Linked DNA regions of Leptothrix cholodnii SP-6. The protein of the gene in region 1 binds, or shares a complex with, the protein of each later gene. Links are inferred from orthologs where the notes say so. Each region holds a gene or a part of one and is shown on either strand. Other genes may lie near its edges.

Evidence for each region.
Region 2: secY (region 1) and secG share a complex: the UniProt entries of both Escherichia coli proteins name them as parts of the sec protein translocase complex. The link is inferred for Leptothrix cholodnii SP-6 from one-to-one orthologs.
Region 3: the proteins of secY (region 1) and secA are in contact, whole or in part, in a crystal structure (PDB 3DIN), measured with the Thermotoga maritima proteins. The link is inferred for Leptothrix cholodnii SP-6 from one-to-one orthologs. Residues at the interface, in WP_004081795.1 of Thermotoga maritima: Glu108, Gly109, Glu110, Glu111, Ala236, Glu237, Arg238, Arg239, Ile240, Thr241, Ile242, Gln243, Tyr244, Ala245, Arg246, Arg247, Val248, Thr249, Gly250, Arg251, Arg252, Val253, Tyr254, Gly256, Ala257, Ser258, Thr259, Tyr260, Leu261, Pro262; in WP_004082002.1 of Thermotoga maritima: Glu261, Ala262, Arg263, Lys300, Ala301, Arg302, Thr303, Ile304, Ile305, Leu323, Tyr324, Asp325, Pro326, Val329, Ser330, Tyr333, Ile336, Lys340, Phe345, Val349, Glu363, Phe364, Tyr374, Ser375, Gly376, Gly377, Glu393, Ile395, Thr482, Ser483.

What each region holds. Positions count from the first base shown.
Region 1 is NC_010524.1:4,409,415-4,416,283, forward strand. The notes cover bases 998-3,981. They hold secY (preprotein translocase subunit SecY), read right to left. Parts: upstream 3,153-3,981; coding sequence 1,842-3,152; downstream 998-1,841. Other genes in these bases: rpsM (30S ribosomal protein S13), read right to left, coding at 1,028-1,393; rpmJ (50S ribosomal protein L36), read right to left, coding at 1,429-1,542; infA (translation initiation factor IF-1), read right to left, coding at 1,599-1,817; rplO (50S ribosomal protein L15), read right to left, coding at 3,179-3,613; rpmD (50S ribosomal protein L30), read right to left, coding at 3,639-3,821. In the rest of the region: rpsD (30S ribosomal protein S4), read right to left, coding at 1-374; rpsK (30S ribosomal protein S11), read right to left, coding at 593-997; more of rpsE, read right to left, coding at 3,982-4,356; rplR (50S ribosomal protein L18), read right to left, coding at 4,386-4,751; rplF (50S ribosomal protein L6), read right to left, coding at 4,763-5,296; rpsH (30S ribosomal protein S8), read right to left, coding at 5,313-5,708; rpsN (30S ribosomal protein S14), read right to left, coding at 5,745-6,050; rplE (50S ribosomal protein L5), read right to left, coding at 6,059-6,610; rplX (50S ribosomal protein L24), read right to left, coding at 6,624-6,869. UniProt on the Escherichia coli protein: The central subunit of the protein translocation channel SecYEG. Consists of two halves formed by TMs 1-5 and 6-10.
Region 2 is NC_010524.1:1,582,648-1,589,448, forward strand. What follows is about bases 2,067-4,982. They hold secG (preprotein translocase subunit SecG), read left to right. Parts: upstream 2,067-3,281; coding sequence 3,282-3,683; downstream 3,684-4,982. Other genes in these bases: LCHO_RS07470 (NAD(P)H-quinone oxidoreductase), read left to right, coding at 2,067-2,457; tpiA (triose-phosphate isomerase), read left to right, coding at 2,500-3,246; LCHO_RS07490 (NADH-quinone oxidoreductase subunit A), read left to right, coding at 4,177-4,536; LCHO_RS07495 (NuoB/complex I 20 kDa subunit family protein), read left to right, coding at 4,561-4,982. Also shown: pnp (polyribonucleotide nucleotidyltransferase), read left to right, coding at 1-1,458; more of LCHO_RS07470, read left to right, coding at 1,471-2,066; more of LCHO_RS07495, read left to right, coding at 4,983-5,037; LCHO_RS07500 (NADH-quinone oxidoreductase subunit C), read left to right, coding at 5,051-5,650; LCHO_RS07505 (NADH-quinone oxidoreductase subunit D), read left to right, coding at 5,669-6,801. UniProt on the Escherichia coli protein: Subunit of the protein translocation channel SecYEG. Overexpression of some hybrid proteins has been thought to jam the protein secretion apparatus resulting in cell death; while this may be true it also results in FtsH-mediated degradation of SecY.
Region 3 is NC_010524.1:789,724-796,936, forward strand. What follows is about bases 2,068-5,395. They hold secA (preprotein translocase subunit SecA), read left to right. Parts: upstream 2,068-2,435; coding sequence 2,436-5,195; downstream 5,196-5,395. Other genes in these bases: LCHO_RS03725 (M23 family metallopeptidase), read left to right, coding at 2,068-2,240; argJ (bifunctional glutamate N-acetyltransferase/amino-acid acetyltransferase ArgJ), read left to right, coding at 5,259-5,395. Also shown: LCHO_RS03720 (DesA family fatty acid desaturase), read left to right, coding at 1-807; LCHO_RS22610 (hypothetical protein), read right to left, coding at 873-1,085; more of LCHO_RS03725, read left to right, coding at 1,218-2,067; more of argJ, read left to right, coding at 5,396-6,488; LCHO_RS03740 (VCBS domain-containing protein), read right to left, coding at 6,561-7,213. UniProt on the Escherichia coli protein: Required for protein export, interacts with the SecYEG preprotein conducting channel.

The DNA.
Region 1 (6,869 bases):
GTGACAGCCTTGTGCGAGACCAGCTGACGCGCTTCTGCACGGGTCGAACCGAAGCCCATGCGATAGACCACGTTGTCCAGCCGCGACTCGAGCAGCAGCAGCAGGTTGGCACCGGTGTTGCCCTTGCGGCGGTCGGCTTCGGCGAAGTAGCGGCGGAACTGCTTCTCGAGCACGCCGTACATGCGCTTGACCTTCTGCTTCTCGCGCAGTTGCAGGCCGAAGTCGGAAGTGCGCGAACCCGAGGTGCGGCCATGCTGGCCAGGCTTGGATTCGAACTTCGACTTGTCGCTGATCGAACGACGTGCGCTCTTCAGGTAGAGATCGGTGCCTTCACGGCGGGCCAGCTTGGCCTTGGGTCCGAGGTAACGTGCCACTGTGGTGTCCTTCTTGATCTGACGCGTGCCTATGAAAGCTCGCGCGAGTCTGGGCCCGATGGGTCGACCAGACGGTGGTCTTGAGTCGAGTTGCGTGAATCACGGCCCGCTGCGTGCGCAAAACTCAAATGGAAAACCGGCGACGCACGCAGGCGCTCGCCGGACAGCCGGGCATTATAAGACGTCAACGCTGCCGCGCTCAGGGCGCGGCAGAACGTTCAGATGCGACGACGCTTCTGCGGACGGCAACCGTTGTGCGGAACCGGCGTCACGTCGGAGATCGACGCAATCCGGATGCCCAACGAAGCCAGTGCGCGAACCGACGACTCACGACCCGGGCCGGGGCCCTTGATCTTGACGTCGAGGTTCTTGATGCCCTGCTCCTGAGCCGCACGACCCGCCACTTCGGCTGCGACCTGGGCTGCAAAGGGAGTCGATTTGCGCGAGCCCTTGAAACCCTGGCCACCACTCGAGGCCCAGGACAACGCATTGCCCTGACGGTCGGTGATCGTGATGATCGTGTTGTTGAAAGACGCATGCACGTGCGCAACACCGTCCGCAATGTTCTTGCGGACCTTCTTGCTGACGCGCCGTGCGGCGTTATTGACGGGTGCTTTTGCCATGACTGGGTTTTCTCCGGGCTGACGCCTAGATTACTTCTTCAGCGCCGCCGCGCCCTTTTTGGGGCCCTTGCGGGTGCGGGAGTTGGTGCGAGTGCGTTGACCACGCACCGGCAGACCGCGGCGATGACGGAAACCGCGATAGCAACCCAGATCCATCAATCGCTTGATGTTGATCGAGATTTCGCGGCGCAGATCGCCCTCGATGGTCAGGCGGCCGACTTCTTCCCGGATCTTCTCCAGGTCGCTGTCATCCAGGTCCTTGACCTTCTTGTTGTAGGCGATGCCACAGGCCTCACAAATTTTCTGAGCCGTCGTACGGCCAACGCCATAGATCGACGTCAGGCCGATTTCGGCGTGTTTGTGGGGCGGAATGTTGATACCAGCAATACGTGCCATGTGCGTCCTCTATACGGTTGCAGCGCGGGGGCTCATCAGCCTTGGCGTTGCTTGTGGCGCGGGTCGGTGCAAATGACACGGACCACACCCTTGCGACGAATGATCTTGCAATTGCGGCAGATCTTCTTGACGGATGCGGAGACTTTCATGGTCTTCTCCTTGATCGGCTTAGCGCTTGTCTTCCGGGACTATGAACAGCTCTCGCTCACTTCGCCCGGAAAACGATGCGAGCACGGGACAGATCGTAGGGCGTTAGCTCTACGGTAACTTTGTCACCCGGCAAGATGCGTATGTAGTGCATGCGCATCTTCCCGGAAATATGGCCGAGCACTACGTGCCCATTCTCCAACTTGACGCGAAATGTCGCGTTGGGCAGGTTTTCAAGGACCTCGCCCTGCATCTGAATGACGTCGTCTTTGGACATCGAACGTGCCTCGCCAGGTCGTTGTCAGCCTGCCTTGAAACTGGCCTTCTTGAGCAACGACTCGTACTGCTGCGACATCACGTAGGACTGGACCTGGGCCCAGAAGTCCATCGTGACCACAACGATGATCAGCAAGGACGTGCCACCAAAATAGAACGGCACGTTGTACTTCAGGACCAGGAATTCGGGCAGCAGACACACCGCAGTGATGTAGACCGCGCCACCGAGCGTCAGACGCGCCAGAATCTTGTCGATGTGGCGTGCAGTCTGGTCGCCTGGTCGAATTCCAGGAATGAATGCGCCACTCTTCTTCAGATTGTCAGCGGTCTCTCTGCTGTTGAACACCAACGCGGTGTAGAAGAAGCAGAAGAAGACGATCATCGCGGCATACAGCAGGACATAGATCGGCTGACCCGGCGACAAGGCCGCAGAAATGTCCTTCAACCAGACCAGGCTCTCACCTGTGGCAAACCAACCAACAACCGTCGCAGGCAGCAGGATGATCGACGAGGCAAAGATCGGCGGAATCACACCCGACATGTTGATCTTCAGCGGCAAGTGCGACGACTGCCCGCCATAGACCTTGTTGCCGACCTGACGCTTGGCGTAGTTGACCAGGATCTTGCGTTGACCGCGCTCGACGAACACGACCACGAAAGTCACGCCGATCACGATGGCAACGATGAACAGTGCCGCGATGATGCTCATCGAACCGGTATTGACCAGGTTCAGCAACCCACCGATCGCACTGGGCAAGCCAGCAGCAATGCCGCCAAAGATCAGGATCGAGATACCGTTGCCGAGTCCACGCTCGGTGATCTGCTCACCCAGCCACATCAGGAACATGGTTCCCGCAGTCAAGCTGACCATCGCGCCGATGCGGAACATCGGGCCCGGATCGATCACCAGACCAGGAGAACCTTCGATCGCCAGTGCGATTCCCAAAGACTGGAAGATCGCCAGACCAAGCGTGCCGTAACGCGTGTACTGCGTGATCTTGCGCCGCCCTGCTTCGCCTTCCTTCTTCAAGGACTCGAGAGCCGGCAGCACATGGGTCATCAACTGCATGATGATCGATGCCGAGATGTACGGCATGATCCCCAACGCAAACACCGTGAAGCGAGACAGCGCACCACCCGAGAACATGTTGAACAGGTTCAGGATGCCGCCCTGCTGACCCTTGAACAGCTCCGCGAGCTGGTCAGGGTTGATCCCCGGGACAGGGATATGAGCCCCGACCCGATAGACCACCAGAGCCAGCAGCAAGAATGTCAGCCTGCGCCGCAGGTCGCCAAACTTGCCGCTCTTGGCCAGTTGAGTTGCGTTGGTTGCCACGAAGATCCGCAGTCAGTGAGAAACGCTCAGGCTGCCAGCGAGCCGCCGGCCGCTTCAATCGCAGCCTTGGCGCCTGCAGTCGCGCCGATGCCCTTGAGGACAACAGCACGCGTCAGTTCGCCGGACTTCACCACCTTCACGACCTTGGCCAGTTCACCAACCAGACCGATCTGCTTCAGGAGAAGCAGGTCGACCTCATCGACAGCCAGAACCTGCAGTTGGCCGAGCGTGATCTCTGCATTGAACTTCAGCAGATGCGATTTGAAGCCACGCTTGGGCAGGCGACGCTGCAGCGGCATCTGACCGCCTTCGAAGCCCACCTTGTGATAGCCACCCGCACGAGACTTCTGACCCTTGTGGCCACGACCTGCGGTCTTGCCCAGGCCGGAGCCGATGCCACGACCCACGCGACGCTTGGCGTGCTTGGATCCCGAGCCTGGCTTGATCGAATTGAGTTCCATATCGTCTTTCCTCGGCAACAGGTGCTCAGAGCACCTTCACCAGGTACGAGATCTTGTTGATCATGCCGCGCACCGCGGGCGTATCTTCCAGCACGGATTCGCTGTTGACCTTGCGCAGGCCCAAGCCGCGAACGGTCGCACGATGCGATTCACGGGTACCGATCGGGCTGCGAACCAGCGCGACCCGGACAGTCTTCTTTTCAGACATGGTGTACTCCCGGCGCTCAGTTGAAGATCTGTTCGATCGTCAGACCACGCTTGGCCGCCACTTGCGAAGCGGTGGTCATGCGCGACAAGGCGTCGAACGTGGCGCGAACCATGTTGTACGGGTTCGACGAGCCGAGGCTCTTGGCCACGATGTCGGTGATACCCAGCACTTCAAAGACAGCGCGCATCGGGCCACCGGCAATGATGCCGGTACCGGCCGGCGCGGGCGCCAGCAGGACCTTTGCCGCGCCATGTTCGCCGGTCGCGTTGTGCGGGACCGTGCCGTTGCGCAGCGGGATCTTGACCAGACCGCGACGAGCAGACTCCATCGCCTTCTGGACCGAGACCGGCACTTCACGTGCCTTGCCCTTGCCCATGCCGACGCGACCATCGCCATCACCGACCACGGTCAGCGTTGCAAAAGCCATGATCCGACCGCCCTTGACCACCTTGGTCACGCGGTTCACCTGGATCATCTTCTCGCGCATCCCATCGTCACGACCTTCGTCAGCGACCTTGGGTTGAAACTTAGCCATTTGGTGTTCCTTCGTTTGCGTCGAGAGGCTTAGAACTGCAGACCGGCTTCGCGGGCAGCTTCAGCCAGGGCTTTCACTCGACCGTGATAGGCGAATCCGGACCGGTCGAAAGCAACCTTCTCGACTCCAGCGGCTTTTGCCCGCTCGGCGATACGCTTGCCAATCAACTGGGCCGCGTCCACGCAAGCACCCTTGCCGGCCACGCCCAACTGGGCACGCACTTCTTTTTCGGCCGTCGAAGCCGAAGCCAGCACCTTGCCGCCGTCGGCAGAGATGACGCTGGCGTAGATATGCAGATTGGTGCGGAAGACGGTCAGGCGCTCGACGCCCTGAAGGGCAATCCGAGCACGCGTCTGACGGGAGCGACGCAGGCGCTGTTCTTTCTTGTTCAACATGGTGCGGCTCCTTACTTCTTCTTGGTCTCTTTGATCGCGACCTTCTCATCCGAATAACGGATGCCCTTGCCCTTGTAGGGCTCGGGTGGGCGGAAGGCACGGACCTCAGCGGCCAATTGACCCACAACCTGGCGATCGGCACCCTTGATCAGGATCTCGGTCTGAGTGGGGCACTCGACCTTGATGCCTTCGGGCATTTCCTTGACCACCGGATGCGAGAAACCAATCTGCAGATTCAGCTTCTGGCCTTGGGCCTGGGCACGATAACCCACGCCGACCAGGCTCAGCTTCTTCTGGAAGCCCTTGCTCACGCCGTTGACCATGTTGGCCACCAGTGCGCGCATGGTTCCCGACATCGCATTCGCTTCAGCCGACTCGTCGAGCGGCGTGAAACTCAGCTTGCCAGCTTCATTCTGGACCTTGACCAGGCGATGAGCCGGGCGCAACAGCGTGCCCAGCGAACCCTTCACGCTGATCAGGTCTTCATTGATCGACACGTCCACACCTTGCGGGACGGCGACCAGCATCTTTCCTACGCGGGACATTTGCGGCCTCCTGCCCTTAAGCGACGTAGCACAGCACCTCGCCACCGATTCCGGCAGCGCGCGCTTTGCGATCGGTCATCACGCCCTGGGGGGTGGTGACGATGGCCACACCCAGACCGTTCATCACGGTCGGGATATCGTGGCGGCCCTTGTAGATCCGAAGACCTGGACGGCTCACCCGCTCGATACGCTCGATCACCGGACGCCCGGCGTAGTACTTCAGCGAAATCTCGAGTTGCGACTTGCCGTCGGTCGTCTTGACCGCAAAGCCGTCGATGTAACCCTCGTCCTTCAGCACCTGCGCGATCGCAGATTTCAGCTTGGAGGACGGCATCGCAACGCTGGTCTTTTCGACCATCTGGGCGTTGCGAATGCGGGTCAGCATGTCGGCGATAGGATCACTCATGCTCATGGAATAACTCCTGTTCGTGCCCTGGGTACTGCTGAATTACCAGCTCGCCTTGACGACACCTGGGATGTCGCCACGGAAGGCCAGTTCACGAATCTTCGTACGGCCCAAGCCGAACTTGCGGAAGGTCCCACGCGGGCGACCCGTGATACCACAGCGCGCACGCAGGCGCGTCGGGTATGCATTTCGCGGCAACTGTTGCAGCGCAAGACGAGCCGCATAGCGCTCTTCTTCCGACTTGCTCTGGTCGTCAATGGTCGCCTTCAGCTCCGCGTACTTCTTGGCGTACTTGGCGACCAGCTTCTCGCGCTTTTCCTCGCGCTGTATGAGAGAGAGTTTTGCCACGTTACACCTCAGTTCTTGAACGGGAAGCGGAAGGCGGTCAACAGCGCCTTGCACTCGTCGTCGGTCTTCGCCGTCGTCGTGATGCTGATGTTCAGACCACGCAGCGCATCGACCTTGTCGTACTCGATTTCCGGAAAGATGATCTGTTCCTTGACACCGATGTTGTAGTTGCCACGACCATCGAAGGAACGACCCGAGATACCACGGAAGTCACGCACTCGCGGCAATGCGATGGTGACGAAGCGATCCAGGAATTCGAACATCCGGACACCACGCAGCGTGACCATGCAGCCGATCGGCACGTCTTCGCGGATCTTGAAACCGGCGATAGCCTTGCGCGACTTGGTGACCACGGGGCGCTGGCCGGCAATCTTGGTCAGATCGCTCACGGCGTGATCCATGACCTTCTTGTCGGAGACAGCTTCCGAGACGCCCATGTTCAGCGTGATCTTCTCGAAGCGCGGCACTTGCATGACCGACTTGTAGCCAAACTTCTCCACGAGCGACGGCACGACCGTCTCAAGATAGAAAGCTTGCAGGCGAGCTTGTTGTTGAGCCATTTCGAATCCCGCCTCAGGCCTTGATCTCTTCGCCACTGGACTTGAAGACGCGCACTTTCTTGCCGTCAGCCAGCAGCTTGATCCCCACACGGTCGGCCTTGCCGGACGCGGGGTTGTAGATCGCCACATTCGATTGATGAATCGGCATGGTCTTGTCGACGATGCCACCGGTCGTGCCCTTGAGCGGGTTCGGACGCACATGCTTCTTGACGACGTTCACGCCATCAACCAGCACATGATCTTCATCCACGCGCACGGC
Region 2 (6,801 bases), 2.8 Mb from region 1 along the record:
CTGGCCGAAGCCGGCGTGGTGTTCGACAACGTCGACGTCGACAACCTGCTGTTCGAGCTCGAGGCCAAGACCGTGCGCGGTCAGATCCTGCAAGGCGAGCCGCGCATCGACGGCCGCGACACCCGCACCGTGCGCCCGATCGAGATCCGCACCGGCGTGCTGCCGCGCACCCACGGCTCGGCGCTGTTCACGCGTGGCGAGACCCAGGCCCTGGTGGTCGCCACGCTCGGCACCGACCAGGACTCGCAGCGCATTGACGCGCTGGCCGGCGACTTCCGCGACAGCTTCCTGTTCCACTACAACATGCCTCCGTTCGCCACCGGCGAAGTCGGCCGCATGGGCACCACCAAGCGTCGCGAGACCGGCCACGGCCGCCTCGCCAAGCGCGCGCTGGTGCCGCTGCTGCCCCCGAAGGACGAGTTCGGCTACACGATCCGCGTGGTCTCCGAGATCACCGAATCGAACGGTTCGTCGTCGATGGCCTCGGTCTGCGGCGGTTGCCTGGCGATGATGGATGCCGGCGTGCCGATGAAGGCGCACGTGGCCGGCATCGCCATGGGCCTGATCAAGGAAGGCAACCGCTTCGCGGTGCTGACCGACATCCTGGGCGATGAAGATCACCTCGGCGACATGGACTTCAAGGTGGCCGGTACCACCGCCGGCGTGACCGCGCTGCAGATGGACATCAAGATCCAGGGCATCACCAAGGAGATCATGCAGGTCGCACTGGCGCAGGCCAAGGAAGCGCGCCTGCACATCCTGGGCAAGATGGTCGAGGCGATGGGCACGGCCAACACCGAGGTGTCGAACTTCGCGCCGCGCCTGTACACGATGAAGATCAACCCCGAGAAGATCCGTGACGTGATCGGCAAGGGCGGTTCGGTGATCCGCGCGCTGACCGAAGAGACCGGCTGCCAGATCGACATCGGCGAAGACGGCACGATCACGATCGCATCGACCGATGCCGACAAGGCCGAACTGGCCAAGAAGCGCATCGCCGACATCACCGCCGAAGCCGAGATCGGCAAGGTCTACGAAGGTCCGGTGGTCAAGATCCTCGACTTCGGTGCGCTGATCAACATCCTGCCCGGCAAGGACGGACTGCTGCACATCAGCCAGATCGCGCACCAGCGCGTCGAGAAGGTCACCGACTTCCTGACCGAAGGCCAGGTCGTCAAGGTCAAGGTGCTCGAGACCGACGAGAAGGGCCGCATCAAGCTGTCGATGAAGGCGCTGATCGAGCGTCCGGAAGGCATGGAGTTCGAAGAGCGTGCGCCGCGCCGTGAAGGCGGTTTCGGTGACCGCGGCGACCGTGGTGATCGCGGCCCGCGCCGTGACCGCGGTGGCGATCGTCCTGAGCGTGGCGAGCGTCCGGCACGTGCCGAACAGCCTGCGACTGAAGAGTCCGGCGCGCCTGCAGCGGGTCAGCCGCAGCAGCAGCAAGGTCAGCAGCAGTAAGAAGATCGGCCCATGAACGCGATCGAGATCTCACGGCCGGGCGCGCCCGATGTGCTGCGTCTGACGCAGCGTGCCGTGCCCGTGGCCGGTGCCGGCGAGGTCTTGATCCGTGTGGCCGCGAGCGGTGTCAACCGGCCCGACGTGCTGCAGCGCAAGGGCGCCTATCCGCCCCCGGCGGGTGCGTCGGATCTGCCCGGCCTCGAGCTTGCCGGTGTCATCGAATCCGGTGACGCGCAGGCGCTGCAGGCGGCCGGCCTGGCCATCGGGCAGCGGGTCTGCGCGCTCGTGACGGGCGGCGGCTACGCCCAGTACTGCGTCGCGCCGGTCGGGCAATGCCTGCCGGTGCCGGCCGGTTTCGACGACGTGCAGGCGGCCGCGCTGCCGGAGACGTTCTTCACCGTCTGGTCGAACGTCTTCGAGCGCGCGCGCCTGCAGTCGGGCGAGACCTTGCTGGTGCAAGGTGGCACCAGTGGCATCGGCGTGACGGCCATCCAGCTGGCCAAGGCGCGTGGCGCCACGGTCATCGCCACGGCGGGCAGCGACGACAAGTGCCAGGCTTGCCTGGCGCTGGGTGCCGATCACGCGATCAACTATCGCAGTCAGGACTTCGCCGCCGAGGCCCTGCGCCTGACGGACGGCCGCGGCGTCGACGTGATCCTCGACATGGTGGCGGGCGACTACGTGGCGCGCGAGGTCAGCTGCCTGGCCGAAGACGGTCGGCTGGTCATCATCGCGGTGCAGGGGGGCGTCAAGGCGTCGTTCGACGCCGGCCTGGTGTTGCGCCGACGCCTGACGATCACGGGCTCGACCCTGCGGGCGCGGCCTGTCGCATTCAAGGCGGCGATCGCTGCGGCACTGCGTGCGCAGGTCTGGCCTCTGCTGGAGTCCCGGCAGGTCCGGCCGGTGATCCATGCCGTGCTGCCGGCGGCGCAGGCGGCCGATGCGCACGCCCTGATGGAATCGAACCAGCACATCGGCAAGATCGTGCTGCAGTGGTGAGCCGCAACGGCCGCAGCAAAAAACACAATCTGAGGAACTTCGATGGACACGAATCGCAAACTGGTGGTGGGCAACTGGAAGATGCATGGCAGCCACGTTGCCAATGCCGAGTTGCTGCAAGGCGTGCTGGCCGCTCGGCCCTTTGGCTGCGACGTGGCGGTGTGTGCGCCGTTCCCCTATCTGTCCGAGGTGGCGGTGACGCTGGCCGGCAGCCCTCTTCTGTGGGGTGCGCAGGATTGTTCGGCCCACGAGCAGGGCGCCTACACCGGCGAGGTGTCGGCTGCGATGCTGGCCGAGTTTGGCTGCCGCTATGTCATCGTCGGCCACTCGGAGCGGCGCGCCTATCACGCCGAATCCGACCAGCTGGTGGCCGACAAGGCCAAGGCCGCGCTGGCCCGAGGCATCACGCCGATCGTCTGCGTCGGCGAGACGCTGGCGCAGCGTGAGGCCGGTGAAACGGCAACGGTGGTCAAGCGCCAGCTCTCGGTCGTGATCCACGCCCTGACGCACTGCATCGGCGAAATCGTGGTTGCCTACGAGCCGGTCTGGGCGATCGGCACCGGTCGCACGGCCACCCCGGAACAGGCTCAGGAAGTGCATGCCCTGCTGCGCGCCCAGCTGGCTGCCGCAACGCCGCACGCCGCGCAGATGAAATTGCTCTATGGCGGCAGCGTCAAGCCTGACAACGCCGACTCGCTGTTCGCTCAGCCCGACATCGACGGTGGCCTGATCGGTGGCGCGGCGCTCAAGGCGGCCGACTTCGTCGCCATCGTGCGCGCAGCCGGCTGAACCTCAATCGAATCGTTTTCTGGAGACGCTCTCCCATGCAAGTGTTGATGAATCTGATGCTGCTGACGCAGTTGGTGTCCGCGATCGCGATGATCGGGCTGGTGCTGGTCCAGCACGGCAAGGGCGCCGACATGGGCGCATCCTTCGGAGGTGGTGCCTCCGGCAGCCTGTTCGGTGCCACCGGCAGCGCCAACTTCCTGTCGCGTTCGACCGCCATCTGCGCTGCCGTGTTCTTCACCTGCACCCTGGCGCTGGCCTATTTCAGCAACGCGCGCGGCACGAATGTCGGCGGCAGCGTGCTGGATCAGGCGGTGCCGGCCTTGGCGGCCAGTGCGCCTGCGGCATCGGGCGCCGAGTTGATTCCGGGTGCGGCACCGGTTGCGGCGCCTGCCGTGGTGGCTCCCGCCGTGCCGGCATCTGCGGCTGCTTCGAACTGACGTGGCGGCATTGCAGCATTCAATAGAAAACCTTGCGCAACACCTTGAGACAAACCCTGGTACGCGCTAGAATTCATGGCTGTGCTGATAAGCAATTCCTCACGCGAATCAGTGCCTTGAGTTTGATTTGACAAGACAATCTGAGGCAGGCTTTCAGAGTGGGTTGTCAGATTGCAGACATGCCGACGTGGTGAAATTGGTAGACACGCTATCTTGAGGGGGTAGTGGCGAAAGCTGTGCGAGTTCGAGTCTCGCCGTCGGCACCAAAGATTTGAATTGATTGGACCCAAGGGTTGGTCGCTCATCCGGCGACTGGCCCAGCGCCCTGACGAAGACGTGCAAGAGGCTCTGGCCTCTGCGATCCAGCAGGGAACGAAGTGGGCGCGCTGAGTGTGTGGCCGTTGCAACCATGTTGCCGGTCATGACGGCGCGCTTTATTTTTTGTCGGATGGTTCCCGCTGTTCCGGGAATGAGACTGTGAAGGCCTGAAGCCATGAACCTGGAAAACTACCTACCTGTCATCCTGTTCATCCTGGTGGGTGTCGGGGTTGGCGTGGCACCCCAGGTGCTGGGTTTTCTGCTTGGTCCGCGTCGTCCGTATGCGGCCAAGAACTCTCCCTACGAGTGCGGTTTCGAGGCCTTCGAGGACGCGCGCATGAAGTTCGATGTGCGCTACTACCTGGTTGCCATCCTCTTCATCTTGTTCGATCTCGAGATCGCCTTCCTCTTTCCGTGGGCGGTGTCTCTGCGCGAGATCGGTGCAACCGGCTTCTGGGCCATGATGATCTTCCTGGGCATCCTCGTGGTGGGATTCGTCTATGAATGGAAGAAGGGCGCCCTCGACTGGGAATGACGCAAGCCATCACAAGGACACACCATGGGCATTGAAGGCGTTCTCAAGGAAGGTTTCGTCACGACCAGTGTCGATACCTTGATCAACTGGTCCAAGACCGGCTCGCTCTGGCCGATGACCTTCGGTCTGGCGTGCTGTGCGGTCGAGATGATGCATGCGGGCGCATCACGCTACGACATCGATCGTTTCGGCATGCTGTTCCGCCCCAGTCCGCGGCAGAGCGATCTGATGATCGTGGCCGGCACGTTATGCAACAAGATGGCGCCGGCGTTGCGCAAGGTCTATGACCAGATGGCCGAGCCGCGCTGGGTGCTGAGCATGGGCTCGTGTGCCAATGGCGGTGGTTATTACCACTACAGCTATTCGGTCGTGCGGGGTTGCGACCGCGTGGTGCCGGTCGACGTCTACGTGCCGGGCTGTCCGCCCACGGCCGAGGCGCTGCTCTACGGCATCCTGCAGTTGCAGGCCAAGATCCGCCGCGAAAACACCATCGCGCGCTGAGCAGAGGCTTTCGATGACTCAAAAACTGGACACCCTGCAGGCTGCGATCGAGCGTGTGATCGGCGATCGCATCGTGCATCTCGTGCGCGATCGTGGCGAGCTCACCTTGACCGTCAAGGCAACTGACTACGCTGCCATCGGCAAGACGCTGCGTGATCATCCGGACCTCGGATTCGAGCAGCTGATCGACATCTGCGGCGTCGACTACAGCGGCTACAAGGACGGTGGTTACGAGGGCCTGCGTTATGCGGCGGTCTCGCACCTGCTGTCGGTGCAGCACAACTGGCGCCTGCGCCTGAAGGTGTTCGCGCCCGACGACGACTTCCCGCTGGTCGCTTCGCTCACGCCGATCTGGAGCGGTGCCAACTGGTTCGAGCGCGAAGCCTTCGACATGTACGGGATCGTCTTCGACGGTCACACCGACCTGCGTCGCATCCTGACCGACTATGGCTTCATCGGGCATCCGATGCGCAAGGACTTCCCGGTCACCGGTCATGTCGAGATGCGCTACGACCCCGAGCAGAAGCGCGTGATCTACCAGCCGGTCTCGATCGAGCCGCGCGAGATCACGCCGCGCATCATCCGCGAAGACAACTACGGCGGCCTGCACTAAGCGCCAACGAGCACAGTCATGGCAGAAATCAAGAACTACACGCTGAACTTCGGTCCCCAGCACCCGGCCGCGCACGGTGTGCTGCGCCTGGTGCTCGAACTGGACGGCGAAGTCATCCAGCGTGCCGACCCACACATCGGCCTGCTGCACCGCGGCACCGAGAAGCTGGCCGAGAGCAAGACCTTCATCCAGTCCTTGCCCTACATGGACCGTCTCGACTACGTGTCGATGATGTGCAACGAGCACGCCTACTGCCTGGCGATCGAAAAGCTCATGGGCATCCAGGTGCCCGAGCGGGCGCAGTACATCCGCGTCATGTTCAGCGAGATCACGCGTCTGCTGAACCATCTGCTGTGGCTGGGCTGTCACGGCATGGACTGCGGTGCGATGAACATGCTCATCTACTGCTTCCGGGAGCGTGAAGACCTGTTCGACATGTACGAGGCGGTGTCGGGTGCACGCATGCACGCGGCCTATTTCCGTCCGGGCGGTGTCTATCGCGACCTGCCGGACGTGATGCCGCAGTACAAGGTCAGCAAGATCCGCAACGCCAAGGCGATGGCGCGTCTCAACGAGAACCGCCAGGGCTCGCTGCTCGATTTCATCGACGATTTCACCAAGCGCTTCCCGACGCTGGTCGACGAATACGAAACGCTGCTGACCGATAACCGCATCTGGAAGCAGCGCACCGTGGGCATCGGCGTGCTGACGCCCGAGCGGGCGCTCAACCTTGGCCTGACCGGCGCGATGATCCGCGGCTCCGGCATCGCCTGGGACCTGCGCAAGACGCAGCCCTACGACGTCTACGACCGCATGGACTTCGACATCCCGGTTGGCGTCAACGGCGACACCTACGACCGCTACCTGGTGCGTGTCGAGGAGATGCGCCAGTCGAACCGCATCATCGAGCAGTGCTCGGCTTGGCTGCGTGCCAATCCGGGCCCGGTGATCACCGACAACCACAAGGTCGCTCCGCCGTCGCGCGTCGAGATGAAGACCTCGATGGAAGAGCTGATCCACCACTTCAAGCTGTTCACCGAAGGTTTCCACGTGCCCGAAGGCGAGGCCTATGCGGCCGTCGAGCACCCGAAGGGCGAGTTCGGCATCTACGCCATCAGCGATGGCGCGAACAAGCCGTACCGCCTGAAGAT
Region 3 (7,213 bases), 3.6 Mb from region 1 along the record:
CGCAACGTCTACACCCGCCACAGCGCGATGGGCGTGGCGCTGATGCTGATCATCAACGTGCTGCTGTTCGGCGCGATCGGTGTCACGGTCTGGGCGGTGCAGATGATCTGGATCCCGATCACGGCGGCCGGCATCATCAACGGCATCGGTCACTTCTGGGGCTATCGCAACTTCGAGGCGGTCGACGCGTCGACCAACGTGTCGCCCTGGGGCCTGATCATCGGCGGCGAAGAGCTGCACAACAACCACCACACCTACCCGACCTCGGCCAAGCTGTCGGTCAAGCCCTACGAGTTCGACATCGGCTGGGCCTACATCCGCGCGCTGGAGATGGTCGGCCTGGCCAAGGTGCGCAAGACGCCGCCGCAGCTCAAGCTGGGCGTGGTCAAGGCCGTGGCCGACAACCAGACGCTCGAGGCGCTGATCGCCAACCGCTACGAAGTGATGGCGAAGTACGCCGGCGGCCTCAAGCAGGCGTGTGCCGACGAGCTCGATCGCCTGCGCGCGCAGGGCAAGCAGAACACCGAAGGCTGGTCGAACATGCGCCTGGCCAAGCGCTGGCTGCACCGTGATGCAGAGAAGATTCCTGCGGCCGTCAAGGCGCAGGTCGCCAGTGCCTGCGGGCAGAGCGCCGACCTGTCCCAGCTGGTGACGATGCGCGAAGAGCTGCGTCAGCTGTGGACACGTACCAACGTTTCGGCTGAACAGCTGGTCGCCGATCTGCAGGCCTGGTGCCACCGCGCCGAGAACAGCGGCATTGCCGCCTTGCAGGATTTCGCCCGCACGCTGCGTGCCGCGCGCGCCTGACACGCTGCTTTCACGGCTGCCGCGAGCCGTGCATGTCCGTCACTCGGGTGGGCGACGTACAACAATCAACCCGGAATCGTGGATTGAACGCGGATTCTGATTGGGCTAGTCTGCCAACCGTTCTGCCGCAACGCGGCATCGAGTCGAGGTAGAAGCTGGCGCAGCTTGGACGCGACGGCCGGGCTGCTCACCAGCAACACCCAGCCGTTGTCGTCGGTCGGGCCGGGTCTGACTGACGCCAACAATCCAGAAGGGATCAACGGACGGATCACGTTCATGCGTGCATGGGCGTCGGCCAGTTTCTGCTGCAGATGCAGCAGCGGCTGACAGTGGTCCAGCGCTTGCCTGAGCGGCAATGCATCCGGAACAAGTGCACGGCGATCCGCTTTCATATCAGGAGTGTAGTGACGATGGATATTTTGATCACCCATGGCGGGCTCGCGCGTACGCGCTCTTTCCATGTCGGCCCCCTGCAGTTGGGCGTGATCGTGGCGACGTTCGTCCTGGCGATGATGATGATGTCGGGCACCATCTACCACTTCATCTTCCTCAAGGCCGCCCGCGAAGGCTGGCCGGTGGTCAGTCACCTGACGGGGCTGGTGGTGCGTGATGAAACCGAGCAGCGTGACCGGTTCCTGCGCGAGAACCTCGACGCGATGGCGCAGAAGGTCGGCGAAATGCAGGCCAAGGTCGTCAAGCTCGAGGCGATGGGCGAGCGTGTTGCCGGCCTGGCGGGCATCAAGCCCGAGGAGCTGCGGGTTGTGGAGACGCTCGGCGAGAAGCCCCTGGGGGGCGGCGAAGCCGCCACGGTCGAAGGTGGTCGTGGCGGGCCCTATGTGCCGGTGTCGTCGCCCTCGATGGTGCAGCTCAACTCGGTGGTCGACGCGCTCGAGCTTCAGGCCGCGCGCAGCGGCGACGTGTTCACCCTGACCGAATCGCGACTGCTCGAGCGCCGGCTCGAGATGATGATGGTGCCCAGCGCGCCGCCGGTCCGCGGCCCGATCGGTTCGGGCTTCGGCTTCCGCCTCGATCCGTTCACGCGGCATGCCGCGCTGCACACCGGTCTTGATTTTCCGGCCCCGCAGGGAACGCCGATCCACGCTGCGGCAGGTGGCGTCGTGCTCAATGCCGAATCCCAGGGCGCTTATGGCCAGGCCGTCGAGATCGACCACGGCAATGGCCTGGTCACCCGTTATGCCCACACATCGAAGTTCCATGTCCGCCCCGGTGAAGTGGTGCGGCGTGGCCAGTTGATCGCCAATGTCGGCAACACCGGGCGCTCGACCGGGGCGCACCTGCATTTCGAGGTGCTGCTCAACGGCGTGCAGCAGAATCCGGCGCGCTTCCTGGCGCGTGGCGAGGACCTGTCCCTGAAGGAACAGACCGCAGAAGCGTCGCCCGAGCGCCGCTCCGGCAAGCGCAAGACCCGGTGATAAACTGATTTGTCCTGTGGAAGTGCCTGGGTCGCCGTCTCGGATGGCCCGTTCACGCGAGCGTTTGACGCCAAACATTCGGGTGTGGTCCTGATCGGCCGCCGACGTGCGCCATCGGGGTCGCGCTTTCACCCCTGCTCATAACCGGCCCTGGCGGGACTGTCCCGTGCCAGGGCCTTGACGTGTGTCCCGTCCATGTTGCCCAAGCTCTTGACCTCGATTTTCGGCAGCCGCAATGAGCGTCTGCTCAAGCAATACCGGCGGGTGGTGGAGCGCATCAACGCGCTCGAAGTGCAGTTCGAGACCCTCGGCGACGACGAGTTGCGCGGCAAGACCGCCGAGTTCCGCCAGCGCATCGCCGCCGGCACCACGCTCGACGACCTGCTGCCCGAGGCCTACGCGGTGGTGCGCGAAGGTGGCAAGCGCGCCCTCAAGATGCGCCACTTCGACGTCCAGCTGATCGGCGGCATGACCCTGCACAACGGCAAGATCGCCGAGATGCGCACCGGCGAAGGCAAGACGCTGATGGCGACGCTGCCGGTTTATCTGAATGCGCTGACCGGCAAGGGCGTGCACGTGGTCACCGTCAACGACTACCTGGCCCGCCGCGACGCCGAGTGGATGGCCCGGCTCTACAACTTCCTCGGCATGACGGTGGGCATCAACCTGCCCAACATGAGCCGCGAGGAAAAGCAGGCCGCCTACGCCGCTGACATCACTTACGGCACCAACAACGAATACGGCTTCGATTACCTGCGCGACAACATGGTCTACGAGGTGGTCGACCGGGTGCAGCGCCCGCTCAACTACGCCATCGTCGACGAGGTCGACTCGATCCTGATCGACGAGGCCCGCACGCCGCTCATCATCAGCGGCCAGGCCGAGGACCAGACCGACCTCTACCTGCGCATCAACGCTGTCATTCCGCAACTCGCCAAGCAGATCGGCGAAGCCGATCCGCGTACCGGCGAGGGCGTGATCCAGGCCGGCGACTTCACCGCCGACGAGAAGACCCACCAGGTCTTCCTGACCGAGGACGGCCACGAGAAGGCCGAGTCGCTGCTGGCGCAGGCCGGCCTGCTGGCCGAAGGCGCGTCGCTCTACGATGCCGCCAACATCACGCTGGTGCACCACCTGTACGCCTCGCTGCGCGCGCACCACCTGTTCCACCGCGACCAGCATTACGTGGTGCAGAACGGCGAGGTCATCATCGTCGACGAGTTCACCGGCCGGCTGATGAGCGGGCGGCGCTGGAGCGACGGCCTGCACCAGGCGGTCGAGGCCAAGGAAGGCGTGAACATCCAGGCCGAGAACCAGACGCTGGCCTCGATCACCTTCCAGAACTACTTCCGCATGTACGCCAAGCTCGGCGGCATGACCGGCACGGCCGACACCGAGGCCTACGAGTTCCAGGAGATCTACGGCCTCGAGACCGTGGTGATCCCGCCCAACCGCCCGACCATCCGCCGCGACGAACTCGACCTGGTCTACAAGACCGACCGCGAGAAGTACGACGCCGTCACCGCCGACATCCGCGAGTGCTACGAGCGTGGCCAGCCGGTGCTGGTGGGCACGACCTCGATCGAGAACTCCGAGCGCGTTTCCGAGCTGCTGAACAAGGCCGGGCTGCCGCACCAGGTGCTCAACGCCAAGCAGCATGCCCGCGAGGCCGAGATCATCGCCCAGGCCGGACGGCCGAAGATGGTGACGATCGCCACCAACATGGCCGGCCGCGGCACCGACATCGTGCTGGGCGGCAACGTCGAGAAGCAGGTGCAGCTGCTGGAGGCCGACGCGTCGGTGCCCGAGGTCGACAAGGCCGCGCGCATCCAGACGCTCAAGGACGAGTGGCAGGGCCTGCACGAGCAGGTCGTGGCGCTGGGCGGCCTGCGCATCATCGCCACCGAACGCCACGAGAGCCGCCGCATCGACAACCAGCTGCGCGGCCGCGCCGGCCGCCAGGGCGACCCGGGCAGCTCGCGCTTCTACCTGTCGCTGGAGGATTCGCTGATGCGCATCTTCGCCGGCGACCGCGTCAAGGCGATCATGGAGCGCCTGAAGATGCCCGACGGCGAGGCGATCGAGGCCGGCATCGTCACGCGCAGCATCGAGAGCGCGCAGCGCAAGGTCGAGGCGCGCAACTTCGACGTGCGCAAGCAGCTGCTCGAATACGACGATGTCAGCAACGACCAGCGCAAGGTCATCTACTCGCAGCGCAACGAGATCCTCGAGCAGACCGACGTCGACGCCCAGATCGCCCACCTGCGCCGCGGCGCGATGACCGACGTCGTGCGCACCTACGTGCCGGCCGAGAGCGTCGAGGAACAGTGGGAACTCGCCACGCTCGAATCGACGCTGCGCGACGAATGGCAGCTCGACGTGCCGCTGCGGGCGGTGGTCGACAAGAGCGACGCGATGTCCGACGAGGACGTCGTCGAGCGCGTGGTCACCGCCGCCAACGATGCCTTCGACGCCAAGCTGGCGCAGGTCGGCCGCGAGCAGTTCGCCAGCTTCGAACGCATGATCCTGCTGCAGTCGATCGACACCCACTGGCGCGAGCACCTGGCCGCGCTCGACTACCTGCGCCAGGGCATCCACCTGCGCGGCTACGCGCAGAAGAACCCGAAGCAGGAATACAAGCGCGAGGCCTTCGAGCTCTTCAGCCAGCTGCTCGACCGCGTCAAGCTCGACGTCACGCGGGTGCTGATGACCGTGCGCATCCAGAGCCGCGAAGAGGCCGCCCAGGCCGCCGAGGCGATCGAGGTGCGTGCCGAGCAGATCAGCAACGTGACCTACACGCACCCGAACGAGGACGGCAGCGTCTCGCAGGATGCGGCGGCGGCATCGGCGGCCGAAGGCCTGCCGCTGCAGCAGGGCCTGCGTGTCGGCCGCAACGACCCGTGCCCTTGCGGCAGCGGCAAGAAATACAAGCAGTGCCACGGCAAGCTGGCTTGAGCCGGCCCGAGCCGCGCCTGACTTGCCCTCCCCACGTTCCACCATCTCCCGACGAGGTCTGCCATGCCCGTGAACCTGCGCGCTCCCCTGCCTGAAGAACTGCACCCGGTGGCCGGCGTCAAGCTCGGCATCACGATGGCCGGCGTGCGCAAGGCGAATCGCCGCGACCTGACCGTGGTCACGCTGGTGCCCGGCTCCAGCGTGGCGGGGGTGTTCACCACCAACCGCTTCTGCGCCGCGCCGGTGCAGATCTGCCGCGAGCACCTCGCCGCCGGCCCGGCCAAGCGCGCCATCGTCATCAACACCGGCAACGCCAACGCCGGCACCGGCGAAGACGGCCTGGTGCGCGCGCGCTCGGTCTGCGTCGCGCTGGCGCAGCAGCTCAACCTCGCGCCCGAGGAAGTGCTGCCGTTCTCGACCGGCGTGATCATGGAGACGCTGCCCGCCGACCGCATCCAGGCCGGCCTGCCCGCCGCGATCGCCGACGCCCGCGAGGACCACTGGGCGCAGGCCGCCGAAGCCATCATGACCACCGACACGCTGCCCAAGGCCGCGTCGCGCCAGGTGCAGATCGGCGGCAAGACCGTCACCGTGACCGGCATCAGCAAGGGCGCCGGCATGATCCGGCCCAACATGGCGACCATGCTCGGCTTCGTCGCCACCGACGCGGTGATCGAGCCGCGCCTGCTGCAGGAACTGGTGCGCGAAGCCGCCGACCGCAGCTTCAACCGCATCACGATCGACGGCGACACGTCGACCAACGACAGCTTCCTGCTGATCGCCACCCACCAGGCCGGCCACGCGCCGATCACGCAGCTCGAATCGCCCGAAGGCGCGGCATTGCGCTCCGCGGTGATCGCGGTGTCGCAGCAGCTCGCGCAGGCGATCGTGCGCGACGGCGAGGGTGCGACCAAGTTCATCACCATCCGCGTCGAGGGCGGCCGCCACAAGGAAGAGTGCCGCCAGGTGGCCTACGCGATCGCGCATTCGCCGCTGGTCAAGACCGCGTTCTTCGCCAGCGACCCGAACCTGGGCCGCATCCTGGCCGCGGTCGGTTACGCCGGCATCGACGACCTGGACCAGAACCTGATCGACCTGTTCCTCGACGACGTGCACGTGGCGCGCAACGGTGGCCGCCACCCCGACTACCGCGAGGAAGACGGCTCGCGCGTGATGAAGCAGGCCGAGATCACCGTGCGGGTGGACCTGCACCGCGGCAACCGCCGCGCCACGGTCTGGACCTGCGACCTGTCGCACGACTACGTCACCATCAACGCCGACTACCGCAGCTGAGCCACGGCGGTGCCGATCCCGTCCGCGCCCTGAACAACGCCCCGCCGAGCGGGGCGTTGTCGTTTGCGGGCCTCAGTCGGTGATCAGCTTGCCGCTTTGTAGCAGGTGCTGGATCACCTGCTGCTGATCGCCGCCGGCAGCGCCAATCAGGTCGACGCCGGTGAACTCGATCACCTGATCGACCGGCCCGGTCGCGCCCTGCGATCGCACCTCGAGGAGGGTCGACTGGCCGCTGCTGTCGAGCTTGAAGTCGAGGAAGTCCGCCAGGTTGCCGACGTCGTTGCCGAAGTGCTGCTCGCCGAGCAGCAGGTCGCGCAGGTCGAGCAGGTCGCCGCCGTTGGCGGGTGTGCCGACGTCGAAGTCCGCGATGCGGTCCCGTGCCGGGCTGGCGGCGCTGCCGGCGTCCGCCAGGTGCCACCGGAGCACATCGGCGCCCAGGCCGCCGGCCAGCACGTCGTCGCCGCTGCCGCCGCGCAGCAGGTCGGCGCCGGCGCCGCCGGCGAGGGTGTCGTCGCCATCGAGGCCGTAGAGCCGGTCGCTGCCCGTGCTGCCGTCCAGGGCATGGCCGCCGCTCGTGCTGTCGGTCGTGACCGTGGTCTGCGCCTCGGCGGCCAGCACGTCGACCGTCAGCAGGCTGCCGACATTCGCCTGCGCGGTGGCGCCGGCGCTGTCGGTGGCCGTCAGCGTGGTGGCCGACAGCAGCTTGGCGTTGACCGCATCGCCGA